DNA from 2 places in the Paraclostridium sp. genome. Region 1 is predicted to be linked to the other one. Evidence: riboswitches for the same ligand, from Rfam matches in the RefSeq annotation. Region 1 holds a riboswitch; the other holds the start of a gene.
The links. Region 1 has a riboswitch for cyclic di-GMP ahead of ACRCYC_RS13920 (flagellar basal body protein). Riboswitches for the same ligand answer to the same signal wherever they lie in the genome.
Positions count from the first base shown of each region.

Region 1 (10,372 bases):
ATCGATTGGATTTCCTATACCATCTAATACCTTGCCTAAAAGATCATCACTACATTTAACACTCAGTGGAATTCCTCTAGCCACAACTCTACATCCAGGTGCTACACCTGCAAGTTCACCTAATGGCATAAGTATTACATTCTTATCTTTAAAACCTACAACCTCACAATTTATAGCTTCATCTGCATAGTTGTATACAATACATAACTCTCCAACAAAAGCTTTTATACCTTCAACTTCTACTGTCAATCCAATTATCTTAGTAACTTTTCCTTCAGCTATTACACCTTTTATATCTAAAACCTTGTGTTTTAATCTTTCAAAATCTAAATCTATCATAATAGCTCCTCTTTTACTTTTTCTAAGACACAATCAATACCTATAATTAATCTACCTTTATTAGTTTCAATTATTGCATTGCCTTGATCTATAGAATCATCTGGTAATATAAATACTTCACCTTTTATAGATTGTTCTTCTTTTAAAGAAGTAACTTCTTCATTTAAACTTTCTATATATATTGAGTTTGTTCTAATAACAAAATTTTCTTTTATTTCATATTCACTAATTGCAGATTCTATTATTTTGTTCATCGAATCTATTTCATTAAATTTTTCTTTAAGCACTTTCTCAGCTATTGTTATGCTTAAATCTATTATCTGTTTTTTATTATCTTTTAAATAATTAGCTACTTTATTTTTGGCATCTATCAAAATATGATTAGCTTGATTTGTTATTTCTTCTGATTCTAATTTAGCTTTTTCAATATTTTCTTCATAAGCTTCTTTGTAACCATCTTCATATCCATTTTTAAGACCTTGTGTATGGCCCTCTTCATAAGCTTCTTTTTTTATGTCTTTTGCACTTTCTGAAGCTTGTTGTATAATACTTTCACTTTTTAACTCTGCTTCTTTTACAATTTCTTCATACTCTTTTTTAGCTTGTTCTATTTGTAATTCTAATTCTTCTCTTGTATTTTCTAGCTCTATTTTTATTGATTCATCTATTTTATTATTATGTGCTATGTTTAATTTATCTGTAGCGATAGTTTTTAAAGGCTTTACACCTTTAAAAACTACTCCTTCAGATTTCAAAATATTATTATGTTTAAATGAATTCATCTTCTGAACCTCTAGATAATGTTATTTCTCCAGCGTCTTCAAGTCTTCTAACAACATTTACAACAGATTGTTGAGCTTCTTCCACTTGAGATATTTTTACCTTTCCTAATAATTCGATTTCTTCTCTTAAAGCTTGTGATGCTCTTTGAGATTGGTTTCTAAATATAGAGTTTGAAACCTCTCCTGATGCACCTTTAAGAGCAAATGCAAGGTCTTTAACATTAACTTCTTTAAGAATTCTTTGTATCGCCATATTATCAAGTCTAATAATGTCGTCAAATATGAACATATTAGATTTTATTTCTTCAGCTAATTCTTCATTCTTCTCTTCAATGAATTTTATGATGCTTTTTTCTGTTTTTCTATCAACATTACTTAATATCTCAACTAAGTTATTAACACCACCATAGCTTTCCATATCTAATTTACCTAAGCTATTTAATTTTTGTTCTATAGCTTTATCTATAGCTTTTATAACAGCTGGAGGTACATTAGATGTCAACCCTATCTTTAGAGAAATTTCAAGTTTTAACTCATCTGATAACTCAGATAAAACAACTGCAGCTTTATCAGGCTGAATATGAGATAAAAGTATCGCTATAGCTTGAGGACTTTCTCCTTGAATACAAGATAGTATTTGTTCTGGCTCTGCTTTTCTAGCTGATATAAATAATTTCGTATAAGCATCATATTTTATACCTTCTAAAAGCTTATTGGCTCTTTGACTTCCTAAAGCTCCATTAAGTAGAGACTTAGCACAATCTATACCACCTTCTATAACAAACTCTTTACCTTTATTCAATTCTATAAATTCTTGTAAAACTTCTCTTCTTTCTCTAGGTCTAACCATATTTGTATTAGCTATCTCAACACCTATTTTTTGTATTTTTCTATCAGATAAATTTTTTATCACACTAGAAGCAACATCTGGCCCTAAAGTCATTAATAAAATAGCTGCTTTTCTTGCACCTGTAACTCTTCTAAACTTAGGTATATCACCTAAGTCAAACGCATTACCTTTAACACCTTCATTTTGCAAATAACATCACCCTTTACTCATTTAACCAACTATTAACTAGGTCTGTAACTTGATCTGGATTATCAGCTGCGAATTTCTTAACTTCATCTTCTAAGCTTATGCTTTCTTCATCCTCTTCTTCGTCACTGTTTAATCTATTTTGTTCTATTTCTTCTAGTCTTTTGTTGATTAATTCTACTTCGTCTTCTTCTCCAACATAATCTAAATCTACAGATTTATCTTTCTTCTTTTTAAGAAGCATATGTATTAGTGCAGCTATTAATAAAATCACTGCTAACACAAATATTACTGCAACAACTATTAATATAGTCGACATTGATTTATCCTTACTTATAGCATCTTTTATAACGCCAAATGTAGAAGTATCTTTTTTCTCTGAGTCAAATCCCATAGCAACTACTTTTACATTGTCGCCTCTTTTATCATCTATTCCTATAGCATTTCCTACCATAGCTTGTACATTTCTTATAACATCATCAGTTAATTGTCCATTTATAGCTACAGATGCTGTTAATTTATTTATTTCACCTTTTGACTTTATAGTCTTTGTTTCTGTCTTTCCTGTTTGATACTCGATATTTTCTTCAGTATTTTCATTTTGTCCCGCTCCACTTTCGTTAACGTTACTCATGTTGTTATCTACTGCTCCACCTGTATTTTGCTTTTCAGTAGACTTACTGTTTGATTTTGATTCTTTAGTTATTACTTTGTTTGGATCAATTACAATCTCAGTTTTTTCACTTGTATCAAAGTTTAAATCTGTATTTACAGTTGCCCTAACATTTCCTGGTCCAAATATAGGTTCTAAAAGTCCTGTTATTGATTGTTCAAGTTGTCTACTTAAATCTTTCTCTGCTTTCATAGCTTCATCTACATCATTTAAGTTAGACGTATTTATATTTCCATCTTCATCTATTAGTCCTTCTGATAATAATTTCATATTTTGATCTATTACTTCTACATTTTGTTTTGGTACATTATCTGTACTCGCACAAACTAAAGACATTATAGATCTTACTTGAGATGGTTGTAGATTTTCTCCTGGTTTTAAACTCAAATAAACTGCCGCTTTACCTGGTACACTTTCATTTGCAAAAACTGATTCTTCACCTTCAGTTATATGAACTCTGGCACTCTCCACTTGCGGAAAAACTTTAATTGTTTTTTCAATTTCGCCTTGAAGCATTCTTTGTTTTTTTATTTGAAATTCTTCATCTGTCATACCAAATGATGAACCTTCATCCATTATTTCAAATCCCTTAGATCCATTAGATACACTATTTGATAATTCCATTCTTAATTTATCTACATCTTCTTTAGGAACTAATATAGAATTTCCTTCTATTTTTGTTTCAATTTTTTTAGATTCTAATTCTTTAGTTACTGCAGTAGCATCACTAGGATCTAACCCTGAAAAAAGCACACCATATTTATTTTGTTTTGCATAATTTATCCCAAATATTATTGCCAGCACTAAAGATATAACTGCAACTATCACTGCTATTTTTTTCTTTTTAGATAAGGCCTCAAATTGTTCTTTTTTAACTATCACAAAATCTTTCGTTTTTTGTGGCAATTCCTTTATATTCATCTAAAATTCTCCTTGCTATGAAGTTATAATTGAACTCTATTTAGCTCTTGATAAGCTTCATACACCTTATTTCTAACCTCAACCATTAACTGCATCGATAATTGAGATTCTTGTGCTGCCATCATAACATCATGCATGGCAACATTATCTCCTTTTATAAGGCCTTCAATTTTGTTATTTGCATCCACTTGCTTATCATTAACTTTATGTAATGCATTTTCTATTATATTTGAAAAACTACTTTCACTTTCGCTACTTTTAGTAGTTTTCATAAGTGCATTATTAGTTGTTGATATATTGTTTACTGCATTTATAGCGCCTACTCCACTCATAATATACTCCTTTATCTACCTATTTCTAAAGCCTTAGAAATCATATTTTTTTGTGCATTTAATGTATCTACATTAGATTCATATGATCTAGATGCTGTCATTAAATCAGTCATTTCTACTAATATATCTACGTTTGGATATTCTACGTATCCTTCTTTATCCGCATCTGGATGATTAGGCTCATATAATTTTCTAAGAGGTGATTTATCTTCTTCTATAGATTTAGTTTTTACACCTAACATGCCTAATTTTTCATCGTAATTTTCTTCAAATACAGCAACTTTACGTCTATATGCTCCACCATCTTTAGTTCTTGTTGTTTTCATATTGGCTACGTTAGATGATACTACATCCATTCTTAACCTCTCTGCAGATAAAGCACTTGCACTGATTCTCATTCCTCCAAAAACACTCATCTACTTACCTCCCCGTTATAACATTTCTGGTCATGCCCAATTTTATATTAGTTAAAGTTATAAGTGCGTTATATTCAAGAGTAGTAGCAGCTTGATTGACCTTTTCATTTTCTAAATCAATATTGTTTCCATCTTCTCTCATAGAACTCACTTCATCTGTTTTAACTTCTATTTTTGGTTTTTTATTTATAGAATCATCTAATGTTTCTTCAAACGTTACATACTTTCTTTTGTAATTAGGGGTATTAATATTTGCAATATTGTTAGCAATAACTCTGCCTCTAAGCTCTGTTGCATCTAATCCCGCCTTGATTAAACCATAAATTTCCATTATTACCTCCAATTTTTTTATTAAAACAAAAAAAACTACTCTTAAAGAGTAGTTCAATCACTTTTATAATATATCAATACTTACTATTATGTTACAAAATCAAAATAAAATTATATAAATATACCCACTTATTCCTTGGTTTATATTATATGTTTTTCATCCTAAATTATAATACACATATTAGCAATGATAACAAAAAGTTTATTAACTCTTCGGCAGCTGGCTGGCATAGTTTATGTAACATAAACCTTAACCCCTATAGTTTTGCGTCACTAAGTTTCCCTAGTTTTGCCCTTAAGTATTGTTTTTCGACTTATATATTTATAATATAACATTATTCGTTTTTATTCAAGCATTCACTTTAAATTCTAATTTTTTCAACAAATGGAAATATTCTCATTTATATAAAAAAACTTATAATTTGTCGTTTTATATGTATTTTTTAGCCAAATATATACATACTATCAAATTATACACTTAAATATTGATTTATTAAATTAGTTATTTTAACAGATCCAATTTCACCAATATGATCTAAATCAATAAAATCACATTCTTCAAATATGCCTTCTTTTGTAAAATCGATTAATTTTATTTTAAATTTTTCTTCAATCTCATTTAATATCTTGTAAAATTCACATTCATATTCTTTATTTAAAAACTCGCTATAGTATTTAGTATTTGGAAATACAACTATAATTGGTTCTATATTCTTTTCTTTTAAAAAATTTATAAATTGATTAAATATACATTTATATTCTTCTTTTGTCTGTGAGTAACTAGATAATTTATTATGTTGATTAGCTCGCTCTTTACCTAGCCTATATTTTTCTAATTCGCTAATATCACTTAATTTTGTACCTCTGAGTATACTATTCATTTCTCTTTTAAAATTAATGTTAAAATATCCATTGTTATCTCTGTATATTAAATCTTTAAAGTAATAATCTAGATTTTCTAAGTTAAATGTATATTCTAGAACTTTATCATTTAATACCTTTTCAATATTTAATAACTCTATACAATCTACAACTTCTAAGTTATGTTTATCTTTTAATATTGGATAGTATGTATTTTTAATTAAATTTACAGAATAATCACTCTTTGACTTTGACAAATCATGATTCACTAAATAGTACCCTCCACCTATAATACATCTCTTTATAGATTTATTATTATCTATAGCTAATTTTGCTAATTTATATGAATAGTATAAATCTTGGCTAGATAAAGCTAAACTTATACTCTTTGATACTAATAAGTTTGTATTAATTCCCGTTAGTGGATATGAATTCCCTACTACTATAGTTTCTATATCTTTATCTTTAGATTTTTCTAAAGACTTCAATAAATAATTATAATCATAATTGCTATAATATATTTTATTACTAATATCAAACATATAGTTCATTGTTTTATCATAGTATACAACATCATTAAAGTACAATTTAAAGTCTAAGTCTAAATCACATACTTGGCTTTCTTCACTATAAATAAGTATATTTATTTGTGAGTTATCATGTTGTTTATATAGGTTTTTATATTCATCTATATTTTCTATATATACAATTTTATGATTAATTGATGTTTTTAATATGTTATATTTATCTACTCCATAAAAAAACAAATTAATATTGTCATATTTTTGCATGTAAGTATCAAATTTATTTAAGTATATATTAAGTTCATCTTTTATTATTGCTTGACAACAATCTTCGTCTCCAAAATTTTCAATTATATTTACTAACTTATCGGCTAAGTCAATAAATGGTTTAATATTTGAATAATATTCATTATTATATTGCATAAAATCAGCTAATATATTTATTATGTCTATCAATTCTGATTCACTAATATTTTTTTTTGATAGTAAATTGCTTATAGCTTCTATTATTTCTTTATTTTTTAAATGCTCATTTAAATTATATTTATTATTAGTTTCTCTATAGTTTCCCATTGTTTTATTCCTTCTTAATTTATAAATTCCAGTTCAAAATAGTTTTAAATGTTACTGTTAAATCCTGTTCAAAAGATTTATTTAAATCATCTATACACTTAATATCAATAACCTTTGAAATTAGTTTTTGAAGTTGATTTTGACATTCTAAATTTTGTTCTAGGAACTTTACAGTTTCTATAAAATCATTTTTCCCACTCCTACTGTTTCCAATAAGTGTCAAACCTTTTTCTAAAACCATCCTTGTATTCATTTCAATTAACTTTTCTGATACACCTAGTAAAATTATGCTGCCTTCCGGATTTATATAATCTATTATCTGATTTATGGCAAAATTACTTCCTATACCTCCAACAGCTTCAAATCCATGATCTATTGATAAATCACTTGGAATTTCATCTATTTGATATACTTCATCCACAAATGAAAAAAAACTTAATTTTTCATCATTTTTGCCAAAAACTAATATTTTTGAATCAGGATACTTAGTTTTTAATATTAAAGATATAATAAATCCTAAATTACCATCTCCCCATACTCCAAGAATGTCTTTTTTGATATTAGATTTTTTTTCAAATCGACCTATAGCATGCATAGCTACACTAATAAGTTCTATAAATGATGCAATATCAGCATCTATATTTTCATACCTTACAACTCTATCCCTATCCATAAATACATAGTCTTGAGTAAATCCATCATATCCACTAGATCTAAACTTACTAGACGTTAAATAATTTTCACTAATTACCTCATCCTTCTCAACTGGAGTATTAGGAATCATAATAACTTTATCACCAGGTTTAAATTCGTTATTTTTATCATATACAACCCTCCCTACAGCTTCGTGAATAAGTGCCATAGGTAATTTATTTTTTATCACATCTCTTCCTCTACTACCTGTATAATATCTTTGATCTGCTGCACATATTGACAACTTTTCTGGTCTAATTACCAAATCTTTTCCATCAAGTTCCTTTTCTTCAAAATCAACTACAATCTGACCAGGAGAAATAAGTTTGTATACTCTGTTTATCATATAATTTCTCCACTTAACATTGCATTCGCTACCTTTAAATCGTATTGAGTCGTTATCTTTATATTAGATACATCTCCCATAACTAATTTCACCGTTTGATTTTTTACGACAAATATTTTAGATGCATCTGTTAAAATATTTTTTTCATCTTTACTGAGCCCTTTATAAAGTTGTTGTAGTTTTTGTATATTAAAACTTTGAGGAGTCTGTCCTTGATACATCTCACTTCTTACAGGTATGTTACTAATATTTTGCCCATCTACTGACTCAACTATTGTATCAGTAGCCGGTATAACTGTGTCAGTAGCTCCATATTTAATAGCCATTTCAATATTTTCTTCTATTATCCTATGTGTTAAAAAAGGTCTTACTGCATCATGAGTTATAACTATATCATCACTATTTAATCCAAATTCACTTGCTATATATTCAATCCCATTCATTATAGATTCATTTCTGTCTTTTCCGCCTTCACAGATAAGTATTTTATGTCTATTTGATTTTAATATATATTTATTCACTATATCTTTAGTGTGAGCAATCCACTCTTTAGGTGTTATAACTATTATTTTATCTATTTTATTATTTAGTAAAAACCTATCTATTGTGTGAATTATAATAGGTTTTTTTCCTATATTTAAAAATTGTTTAGGCATTTCCGTTTTACCCATTCTTGTTCCTTTTCCACCAGCTAAAATTTCTGCATAAATCATTGTCTATTCTCCCTAGAAAGTTGTTCATTTATATGATCCCAAACTCTTAATGAAGCATCGCTATCCTTATATTTATAAAATGTATCTCTTAAATCTTCTCTTTTTTGTTTAAAATAATCAGGTTCATTTAAACTTTTCATTATTTCATATTGTAAATCTCCTTGATTTAATACTTTAGGTCCTGCCGTCCAAAAATCATAAGGCTCTAAAAGTATACCCTTTTCTTTTCTATATTGTTCAATATCTGTAGGAATAAATATAGTTGGCTTATTCATAAATAAAAAATCACCATATATGCTAGAATAATCTGTGATTAAAAGATCTGCACAATTTAAAATTTCATATAAATCCAAGTCATTTTCATCTAGATTTTTATTTGATATGAATATTAAATTATTTAATTTTCTTTCTTCATTTTTATTCGTAACAGTTCTCTCTTCTGCATGATGAACTTTAGCTATACATACCATGTTATTTTCTTCTAAAAACTCATCAAACTTTTGATAATCAAAGTCTTTTATTTTTATAACATCATTAAGTTCTTTTGACCCACTTGCTAGGCCTGTGTTTTCATGAACATGGAAGGTTGGCATATTAAATACAACTTTTTTATCCCCTATACTTTTACCTAAAAGTTTTTCTAAATTTTTCTTTCCATCAGTTAATAAAAGAGTATCCGTTCTTGGATTACCTGTAATCTCATATTTATCCTCAGGAATAGCTGCCATAGAACTAAGTGTCAGCATATTCATATTAGATGTAATACATACTTTATCTATATTTTTATATTCCTCAGGTGTAAATGCAAAGTTTTTATTTTTTTTATCCATTAATCCAGCAGCTTTAAACGATACTGCACCATGTCCTACATCAATATTGTATGTGAACTTGGGATAGCTAACAAAAGTATTAAATCCAGAAACGGTTACTGAAGATACTAAAGGTACTTTAATCATATTTTCTATATCAAATACATCTCTGCCATTTATTAAGTTAATTTTATATAATCCTTTATATTTTTCAGGCATATATTTGATAAGAGCATTAACATTAGAGTCAGCTGCATTAAACTTGTTAAAAGTTATTGTTCTATCAAAATCTTTATTTTTTAAATCTTGCATAGTTTTATAATCAATTTCTATTCGTTTAAATTTATTTTCTATAGAAAGCATTATAAAACATTTTTCTAATCCTTTTAATGCAAGTTCTCTAACTACGCTTATGTAATTTATGTCATATGGAACTACAACCTCAAGCTCAAAATGTTCTTTATTCACTATAAAACTATCAATAGTTAATATTTCTTTACTTGTAATTATATGGTTTGCTTTTACATAAGCCCAATTTTGACATATATTATTTTTAGCTAGTACCCTTATGTATTCTTCATCTACGCCATTAAAATCAGCATATATATATCTAATAAATCCCATATTATCTAATCTTATATCTAAGTTGTTTTTAACTTCATTTATTATAGCTTTATAATTTTCATATAAGACTTCATCTTTATATAAATCATTTATATCATTTATAAATTCAATATCATCAGTGTATCTTAATGCAATACCTGCATATAAGGCCGATTTAAGTTTTTCTCCAGTTATCTTGTACATATAAATCAAATTAAAGTACCCATCTAAATAGTTGTTAGCTATATTAATTGAAGTTTCATAACAACTAATAGCGATATCGTACTCTTGTATTTTAAAACATAACATACCCCTTAAGTTCCAATACTCAGAGTTATTTATGTATTCTTTTTCATTTTCTATTATCAATTTATATGCATTTTCTATATCATTATTTAATATCATATTTTTTATTTTATTG
Region 1 is NZ_JBOFKN010000177.1:2,574-12,945, reverse strand. It holds gene fliI (flagellar protein export ATPase FliI) at 1-339, opposite strand, end outside; gene ACRCYC_RS13945 (FliH/SctL family protein) at 336-1,121, opposite strand; gene fliG (flagellar motor switch protein FliG) at 1,108-2,160, opposite strand; gene fliF (flagellar basal-body MS-ring/collar protein FliF) at 2,174-3,751, opposite strand; gene fliE (flagellar hook-basal body complex protein FliE) at 3,775-4,083, opposite strand; gene flgC (flagellar basal body rod protein FlgC) at 4,095-4,499, opposite strand; gene ACRCYC_RS13920 (flagellar basal body protein) at 4,504-4,830, opposite strand; cyclic di-GMP riboswitch class I at 5,042-5,133, opposite strand; gene ACRCYC_RS13915 (hypothetical protein) at 5,300-6,787, opposite strand; gene ACRCYC_RS13910 (alcohol dehydrogenase catalytic domain-containing protein) at 6,807-7,826, opposite strand; gene ACRCYC_RS13905 (IspD/TarI family cytidylyltransferase) at 7,823-8,539, opposite strand; gene ACRCYC_RS13900 (CDP-glycerol glycerophosphotransferase family protein) at 8,536-10,372, opposite strand, start outside.

Region 2 (10,372 bases), on a different contig from region 1:
ATCACTGGCTTTTGCTCTTACTGCGGTTTCTAACACATTATGTACAAGTCTAACTATTGGAGCTGAATTCACATCATCTTCTAGCATTATTTCTTCTTTTATTTTTTCTGATTTTGAATACTCAGTTAATGCCTTATCTAAATCTACATTTGAATAAAAAAATTCTATAGCTTGATTTATTTGCCCCATAGTAGCTATATAAGGTATTACATCTAATCCTGATATTCTTTTAGCATCTTGAGTTGCTTGTCTATCTTGAGGATCTGCCATAGCTAAGTATAGTTTATTATTTTCTTTTTTAAATGGAAATATTTTATAACGTTTGCATATATTTTCTGGTATTAATTTTATAGCTTCAGGGTTTATATTTGAACGTGTTAAAGCTATATTTTCTATATCAAGAAGTTCTGTTAATACACTAGTTAATAGTTCTGGAGTTATAAGCCCTTGCTCTATAAGTATTGCCCCTATTCTTTTACCAGTTCCACTTTGAAGTTTTAATGCTCTTTCTAATTGTTCATTTGATATATATCCTTTTTCTACTAATTTATCACCTATTCTTACTTTTTGTGACATTTTTCTCACCTCTATTTAATTATATCACTTATAATTTACACAAATAATGCGTTTATGATAAAACATAAACGCATTATAATAGGTTATATATAATATATTACCCTTTTATTATATTTATTTTTATTGAAGTTTTGCTACTATCAGTTGCAAAATTACTTGCTCCTAAATCTTTAACAAGTTTATCATATCCACTTTGACTAAGCTTATCATTCGCTGGAGTTATAGTTAATACTAATGGACTTGGAGCTGTTCCTGTAAATGCATATTGAGAACTAAACGGCTCCGATAAGCTCTCAAGTTCTGATGATATTTTCGTCATATCTGTAGGATAATTTCCATTATCAGAGTAATACGATAATGATGCAGATTTTATTGCACTTATATTAGACTCTAAATCTGCTATTTTTGCTTTTTCTATATTCTTAAATAAAGCAGGAACTGCTACTACTGCTAGTATTCCTATTATCGCTATTACTACTAATAATTCTATTAGTGTAAATCCTTTATTATTTTTCTTTTTACTATTTTTTTTCATATTTTAATCTCCTTCTATTTAATTTTTATTATTTATTATTGTTATAGTTAGTGGTGCTGTGCTTCCACTTGAAGCATTCACCATACTATTACCTAAATCTTTTTGTAATTTAGCAATTGCATTACTACTTATACTTTTTCCATCTGCTGGAGTTATTTTCAATACTAAAGGTCCGGGTGCTGAGCCCTCAAATTCATATTTTCCTTCATATGGGAAGCTTAAATTTTCAACTTCACTTGAAATTTTACTAGCTCCAGTATCTTTTCCATCTACTTGTGGTGTAGTTATTTTTCCATTAGTAACTACTAATGATCCATTTGGGTATGCCCCATTATCTCCGTAATAAGATAGTGATGCTGATCTTATTGCACTTATATCACTTTCTAAATCTGCAACTTTAGCCTTCTCTATGTTTTTGAATAAAGCTGGCACTGCTACTACTGCTAATATTCCTATTATTGCTATTACTACTAACAATTCTATTAATGTAAATCCTTTGTTATTTTTCTTTTTTTTCATATTTATACCCCTCCAATTCCATTTTTACGCATAAAAAAAGACTATATTGTATAATATTACATACCAATTATAGCCGGTTGCACCACTAACTCCAAATATCCCAGGTGCCCAAATACAGAATATTCTTCAAAGTTCTACAATATTTTTAATTGTCCATACTTATTTTAACATATTATCTACTTTTTACAACATTTTCACACATTTATTTTGGAATTAATCCAATATAAATCTCAACTTTGTCTTTTGCAAAGTTCTTATTTGATACGAAAACATTCTGATAACCTAAGTCTTTCCCTAACTTTAAAAATTCATCTTTTTTTATCTTGATACCACCATCAGCTTTATTTTGTTCATCATATGGTCTTATAGCTAATATAGCTTTGAATTCATTTTGTAATTCACCTGATTTCACATAATCAAAACTATTATTTTTAGAATCATATTTATATGCTCCAAAATTTATATATGGATTACCATTTTCATCATTATAATCTGGAACTATATGATAAAACCCTCCCAATGGCGTTCCTTTAGCTCCATTATCAACATATTTATCTATAAAACTTTGATTCGATATTTCATATGGTAATTTTCCATTTTCTGCATACTCAGCTAAAACAGCACTTCTTATAGCACTATAATCTGACTCTACGTCTGCTATTTTAGCTTTATTTATATTCTTAAATAAAGCTGGAACTGCTACTACTGCTAATATTCCTATTATTGCTATTACTACTAATAGTTCTATTAATGTAAACCCCTCATTATTCTTTTTCATGTTTCTCCTCCCTTTAAATTAAACTATTTTATTTTCAATGCTACCTCTCCAGACTTATTATAGTACACATTTCCATAACCTAAGTCTTTTACTAATTTAGCTAGCCCATTCTTTGAAATATTTATATCCTTAGATTCTTTAGATGTGTCTGTATATATTAATAAAAATAAATCTCCAAACTTATTTAATGGTTTTCTCTCTCCCTCTACATCTCCATTTTTATTAACCACTTGAGCTTCTCTATTAGATAACAAATTGTTTTCAGTTTCATTAGGTTTACTTATATTTCTGTTAGGAGCTAAAATATAATACCCTCCTATAGGTGTACCTTTAGTAAAGTCAGCATTATTATTTTCCATATATTTATTGAATTCATCATTACTTCCATAATAAGTATTATAATATGCTAGCTCTCCTGTTTCAGCATAATATCCTAATGCAGTTGCCCTATAAGCATTGTATTCACTCTCAACATCCGCTATTTTAGATTTTTCTATATTTTTAAATAAAGCTGGAACTGCTACTACTGCTAGTATACCTATTATTGCTATTACTACCAATAGCTCAATTAATGTAAATCCTTTTTCTCCTTTTTTCATTTCGCCACTTCCTTTTCTAAATTTCGACTTTATTTTACCATTTTTAGACAAACAACACAAACAAAAAGAGACCTCTTTAGAGATCTCTTTTTATCGCTCATTTTAGTTGAATAATTTACTTACTGATTCATTAGCAAATATTTTCTTTATAGCGTCTCCAAATAAAGGAGCTACTGTTTTTATTTTTATTTTTTCTATCTTCTTTTCTTCAGGAAGTTGGATAGTATCAAGTACTATTAACTCACTTATAGCTGAATTTTCTATTCTCTCTATAGCTGGACCTGATAAAACTCCATGAGTACAACATGCATAAACATCTTTAGCTCCAAATTCTTTTAGAGCATTAGCAGCATTAACTATTGTTCCTGCAGTATCTATCATATCGTCTAATAATATAACATTTTTATCCTTAACCTCACCTATTATGTTCATAACCTCACAAACATTAGCTTTTGGTCTTCTCTTGTCTATTATAGCTATTGGAACATCTCCATTTAAATCATTAGCAAATTTTCTTGATCTTGTAACACTTCCTAAGTCTGGAGAAACTACTACTAAATCTTCTATACTCTTAGTATTAAAGTAATCTGCTAATATTCTTCCGCCTTGTAAATGATCTAATGGTATATCAAAATATCCTTGTATTTGAGCAGCATGTAAATCCATTGTTAAAACTCTGTCTGCTCCTGCTGCAGTTATTAAGTTTGCAACTAACTTAGCAGTAATTGGATCTCTAGCCTTAGCCTTTCTGTCTTGTCTTGCGTATCCATAGTACGGTATAACAGCAGTTACTCTACCTGCAGATGCTCTTCTTAATGCATCTATCATTATTAATAATTCCATTAAATTATCATTTACTGGACTATTAGTTGATTGTATTACGAAGACATCACATCCTCTTACTGTTTCACTTATGTTTACAGATATTTCTCCATCGCTAAATGTTCCAACTTCACATTGAGCCATTGGTACACCTATATAATCAGCTACTTTTTGAGCTAATTCTTTTGATGCATTTCCTGCAAGTATTTTAATTTCGCTTCCGCTAGTATTCATAATTACCTCCCGAAAATTTTGTTAAAGAAAATATTTTATTTTAAACGCAAGTATAGTCTGGACTATACCCACGTTATAGCCTAGTTAAATTTATCAATTATTTTTTTAAATTCTTCTTCTCTACCCAACCTTCTTTTATTACCTGTCTCTGTCTAGCAACTGCCAATGCACCTGCTGGAACATCATCAGTTATTGTAGAACCCGTTGCAATATATCCATTTTCTTCTACTGTAACTGGTGCAACTAAGTTTGAGTTAGATCCTATAAAAGCTCCATCTTTTACTACTGATTTAAATTTGTTTTTACCATCATAGTTTACAAATACTGTTCCACACCCTATATTAACATTCTTACCTACATGTGCATCTCCTATATAAGATAAATGAGATGCTTTAGAATTATCTTCTATAGTTGCATTTTTAACTTCTACAAAATCACCTATTTTAACATGATTTCCTATATTACTCTTAGGTCTTAAATATGCATATGGTCCAACTGTAGTGTTGCTTCCTACTTTACTATCTATTATAGTAGAGTTTTCCACATCTGTAGCATCACCTATTATTGAATTTGATATACATGAATTCATACCTATAACACAGTTACTTCCTATAACTGTATTTCCTTTTAACATAGCACCAGGATATACTATAGTATCATTACCTATTTGTACATCTGCTTCGATATATGTGCTATTCACATCTATTATTGTTACACCATTTATCATGTGCATAGTGTTTATTTTTTTTCTCATTATTTCTTCTGCTTTAGCTAACTCAACTCTTGAGTTTACACCCATAAGTTCTTCTATTGTTGCTCCATTATATGCACCAACTTTTAATGAATTAGTTCTCATTATCTCTATTGTATCAGTTAAATAGTACTCACCTTGAGCATTATCATTATTTATGTTAGCAAGCGCTTCTTTTAAACTTTTTCCATTGAAGCAGTATATTCCTGAATTTATTTCATTTACTAATTTTTCTTCTTCATTAGCATCTTTTTGCTCTACTATTTTTAATAAATCTTCATTAGCGTCTCTTATTATTCTTCCATATCCATTTGGGTTCTCTACTTTTGTTGTTAAAACAGTAGCGTGATATCCATTATCTAAATGGTATTTAAATAAGTTTTCTAATGTATCTGCATTTACTAAAGGAGTATCTCCACATAGTACAACTATTGTGTCATTTTCTGTTATATGTTCATCAGCCATCATAACAGCATGTCCTGTTCCTAATTGTTCAGTCTGCATAGCTAATTTAGTTTCTTCTGGTAAAACACCTTCAACTACTTCACTTCCGTGACCTAATATTGCAACTATTTCACTAACCCCTGATTTTTTAGATACGTTTATAACATGATTTACCATTTCTTTCCCACATACTTTATGTACTACTTTTGGTAAACTTGACTTCATTCTTGTTCCTTTTCCTGCTGCCAGGATTATAGCCTTAAAATTCATAAACCCACTCCATTTCAAGTTTTTTGATTATTAATCAATCTATATATGATCTGTTATCGCTTTATTTTGTATACAACTTCTTAATTCTAATAACTAATATACCATTTTTGTTTGAAAAAGTACATATCATTCCAATAAAAAAGAGCCTAAAATTCGGCTCTTTAAGAAATATATTATAAAACATATTATATTTTTAGTTCTGTTTTATTACTCAGCAGCTACTTCTAATTGAGATACTGCTTCATGGTAAGCTTTTAATACTTCATCTTCTAACATTTGTCTCATTTCTGCATTTATAGGATGAGCTATGTCTCTAAAGTTTCCTTCTCCTATTTTTCTGCTTGGCATAGCTATGAATAAACCATTATGACCCTCTATAACCTTTATATCATGTACCACAAATAAATTATTGAAAGTTAATGAAACTATACACTTCATTTTCCCCTCATCAGTTAATTTTCTCACTCTAACGTCAGTAATTTTCATTTTCCTAATATCCCCCTTTTGTTTTTGACAAAGTTAATTAAAAAGTTATTAAATCTTTTATATTATATAAATTCTATCATCTTTTTAAATTTCCTCTATTATTTTAGAAATTTTTCATTATTTTTTTATATTTTTTTCATTTGATAGAATTTTACCCTCAAAACCTGTCTTATTCTACTGAATTGTCGATTTCGCTTATCTCTTCTTCAATTTCATCGATAACTTCAGTAGCCCAATATTCTTCTCTGAATGTTTGAAGATTCGGTTCAACTGTAACCACTTCATTATTAATTACATCTATCTGTATTAATGATATGTAGTCTTCAACCATTTTCTCAGTAGGATTAGTCGTAGATATAAATACTCCCTTTCCTATAACTTCAGCCCCAAATTCATGCATAAGTTGCATCATACCTTTTATAGTCCCCCCACCTCTCATAAAGTCATCTATTAATATAACTTTACTACCAGGCTTAACTGCTTTTCTTGGTAAACTCATGCTTTCAACCTTAGAATTCCTTCCACTTACATACGTCATGCTAAGTGTAGGTCCTTCTGATACCTTAGTATCTTTTCTTATTATAACTAAAGGTAAATTCATAGCCTTAGCTGTCATAAGAGCCATAGGTATTCCTTTAGTCTCCATAGTAACAACATAGTCAGCTTCTGAATAATCTATATTTGATGCAAATATTTTCCCTATTTTAGATGCTATTCTTGGATCATATATTAAATCTATTAAGTATAAAAATCCTCCAGAAAGTACTCTAGATTGGTCTTTTATGTCTTCACATAACTCTAATAAAAACTCTTCATTTTCTGATTTAGATGTTTTTGGTATGTATTTAACTCCACCAGCCGCTCCTGATATCGTTATTACTTGTCCTAACTCTAGTTTTTCAAATACATTTTTAACTACTATTAAATCTTCGCTTATTGTAGATTTCGCCGAATTAAACTTAGATGTAAAATAGCTCAATGTAAATATTTTATTAGGATTATCTGATAGTATTTTAACTATCGCACCTATACGTTCCGTTCTTTTAAACTTCATAAAATACCTCCTAAACTTGAACCCTGTGTATTTAAACTTATTAATGCATAATTTTTATCATTATGTTATAATATTTGTTATGTTTTATTTGAAATTTAATATATTAATGTATATAAATATTTTACAATTTTAGTTTGCTTAAAATATTGAACATTATACTATTATAGCATAAATATAGTTCTTATTGTAGAACTTTTAATTTAACAGAAAGGTGGTTTCACTATGAATATATTCTTTATAGGCGTTGGTGGTATTAGTATGAGTGCCTTAGCCAAGATATGTTTAAATAAAGGTTATAACGTTTATGGTTCAGATTCTTCAGACTCTAATTTATTAGATAGTCTTCGTGCTCAAGGAGCAACAGTATATGTTGGGCACAAAAAAGAGCATATAACTGATGATATAGATATGGTAGTTTATACTGCTGCTGTTAAGTCTGAAAACGAAGAGTTAATAGCTGCTAGAGAGAAAAATAAATTAACAATGAATAGAGCTGCATTCTTAGGTCAAATAATGAGAGAATACCAAAACTCTATAGCTGTTTCTGGTACTCATGGAAAAACATCTACAACTTCAATGTTATCTGCTATTTTTGAATATGCAGAACTTGATCCTACTATACTTGTTGGGGGAAATCTAAGTATAATAGGCGGTAATGTTAAAATAGGAAAATCTCAAAACTTTATAACTGAAGCTTGTGAGTATGTTGATAGCTTTTTAAGTTTCAACCCTAAGATATCTGTTGTTTTAAATATAGAAGAAGATCACTTAGATTATTTCTCTGGTATAGATGAAATAAAAGCTTCTTTCAATAAGTTTGGTAAATTATTACCTTATGATGGTTATTTCATAATAAATGGAGATGACGAAAATACTAAAGATATATTACATGAGATAAAAGCTACTGTTATAAAATATGGTCAAAGTGAAGGAAACAACGCTTTAATCAAAAATGTTACATTCAATGCTGATGGTCATGGAATTTTTAGTATATTATACAACGGAATCAATTTAGGTGAATTTAAACTTGCAGTTCCTGGTATACACAATATATACAATGCTACAGGAGCAATATTAGCTGCTTTAGTTTCTGGTGTAGAATTAGAGACTATAAGAAAGAATATTGCTTTATATGGTGGTGTAGGTAGAAGATTCGAAGTTAAAGGTAAATATAACAACGCTCTAGTTGTTGATGACTATGCTCATCATCCAACAGAGTTAAAAGCTACTTTATCTGCAGCTAAAAAAATAAAGAAAAATAAATTATGGTGTATATTCCAACCACATACTTATACAAGAACTAAATCATTATTAAACGAATTCTCTGATGCTTTTTATGCAGCTGATAAAGTTATAATAACTGATATATATGCAGCTCGTGAAAAAGATCCTGGAGATATTCATTCTAAAGATCTAGTTGACAGATTGTACCAAAATAATGTTGACGTAATGTACTTAAGCGAATTTGAAGATATAGCTAAATATCTATCTGAAAATGTTTCAGAAGATGACTTAGTTATAACTGCAGGTGCTGGTACTGTATATAAAATCGGAGAAATGCTACTTGAAATGTAGAAACAAAAAAACTAGGTTTAAATAAACCTAGTTTTTTATTATTTTTTTTCAATTTTAAATATATCATCTCTTAAATATTCAAATAAACCTTCATGAACTTCATAATATGCCGTAGCTTTATCTGAAGTTACTTTAACATAGTCTTTTCCCATTGTCTCAAGATTTATAGAGTATCCATCTCCCTTTATTTTTATAGTAAAGTTGTATGGACTTCTTTCTTTGCTTTTTTCTGGTTGTATTTTTCCAACCAATCTTTTTACTGATATCTTATATGCTAAATCATCATAACTCCATCTCCATGGTTTCTTAACCTGATCACCATATATTATTTCGACACTGTCCCATGTTTTATATTTTTTGACAGAATCTATAGATGTATATATACTTTCCTGTAATAATTTATCAAATGCCTTCTTTTCTGATACAGGTATTTTGTAAAACTCTTCTCTACTTACCGTATATATTCTAAAATAATCTAAATCAGTAGAAAATCTTATCCCATTATCTAAATATCCTTCATAAGTACCATCATAGCTACTTGGCTTTCTTACTTCTTTAAATTTTGTAGAGAAAAATTTTATTTGCTCCCAATATTCTTGATCTATTCTTACATCCTGCAAATTTTCATCAGAAATATATACTGTATCATTAGTTTTAAGTTGAGATAATAACGGTCTTGAATCATCTTTTGTACTTGTATCTTCTACTTTAATAGGCTGATCAGACTCTTGTTCTTTGGAAAAATGGATATATGTACCTGCATATACTATAAAGAATGCTATTACTCCTATAAGTATTACCATGCTTTTTTTTACTTTTCTTTTCTTTGCCATAAAAGCCCCCCCATATCTAGTTAACGCTTTTATTATACTATAAAATATCTAAACTAAAAAGCACTACAATTGAATCATAGTGCTATTTTTCTAAATTATTATAGTATTTTATTATTTTCTACAAGAATTTCCTGGGCAATTTATACAAGGTTCTACATGGACTGTTATTCCTTTTACAAATTGCATGTCATTTATTATATGTTTCTCTAATTTTGTCGCTATCTCATGACCCTCATACACACTTAAATCTTTATTAACGCATATTGTTAAATCTACATAAGCTGTTGCTCCATGTTTTCTAGTTCTAATTTCGCCTAAATTTATTACTCCATTTGTATTTTCTGCTATTTCAATTATTTGATTTTCTTGATCTTCATCAATTGAATAATCCATTAACTCATTAGCTGAGTCTTTAAGTATATCAAAGCCTACTTTAGCTACAAATAAAGCAACTACTATCGATGCAATTGGATCTAATGCTTTGAAACCTAATATTGCTCCGCCTATACCTATAAATGCTGCAATAGATGAAAGCGAATCAGATCTATGATGCCATGCATCCGCTTTTAATGATGGTGAATTTATTTTATTTGCTACTTTTATAGTTATTCTATATTGATATTCCTTTATTGCTATTGATATAACAGATACTATTAATGGCAGTATTGTTGGCACTTGAACTTTATTTAAGTTAAATAGAGAATCTAGTGCATCAAATCCAATTTTTAAAGATACTACTATTAATAATATTGATAGTAAAAATGATACCAAAGTTTCTGCTTTTTCATGTCCATAATTGTGATTTTTATCATTTGGTGCATTTGCAATTTTGTTACCTATTAAAACACCTACGGAACTTATTATATCTGATGCAGAATGTAGTCCATCAGCTATCA
Region 2 is NZ_JBOFKN010000039.1:10,695-21,066, forward strand. It holds gene ACRCYC_RS03260 (GspE/PulE family protein) at 1-576, opposite strand, end outside; gene ACRCYC_RS03265 (type IV pilin protein) at 674-1,111, opposite strand; gene ACRCYC_RS03270 (type II secretion system protein) at 1,130-1,630, opposite strand; cyclic di-GMP riboswitch class II at 1,693-1,775, opposite strand; gene ACRCYC_RS03275 (pilin) at 1,833-2,408, opposite strand; gene ACRCYC_RS03280 (type IV pilin protein) at 2,432-3,007, opposite strand; gene ACRCYC_RS03285 (ribose-phosphate diphosphokinase) at 3,110-4,063, opposite strand; gene glmU (bifunctional UDP-N-acetylglucosamine diphosphorylase/glucosamine-1-phosphate N-acetyltransferase GlmU) at 4,161-5,528, opposite strand; gene spoVG (septation regulator SpoVG) at 5,736-6,014, opposite strand; gene purR (pur operon repressor) at 6,184-7,068, opposite strand; gene murC (UDP-N-acetylmuramate--L-alanine ligase) at 7,291-8,643, shown strand; gene ACRCYC_RS03310 (hypothetical protein) at 8,682-9,476, opposite strand; gene ACRCYC_RS03315 (cation diffusion facilitator family transporter) at 9,588-10,372, opposite strand, start outside.
Region 2: it holds a riboswitch for cyclic di-GMP, as region 1 does, so the genes downstream of both, ACRCYC_RS03270 (type II secretion system protein) here and ACRCYC_RS13920 (flagellar basal body protein) in region 1, are expected to answer to the same signal.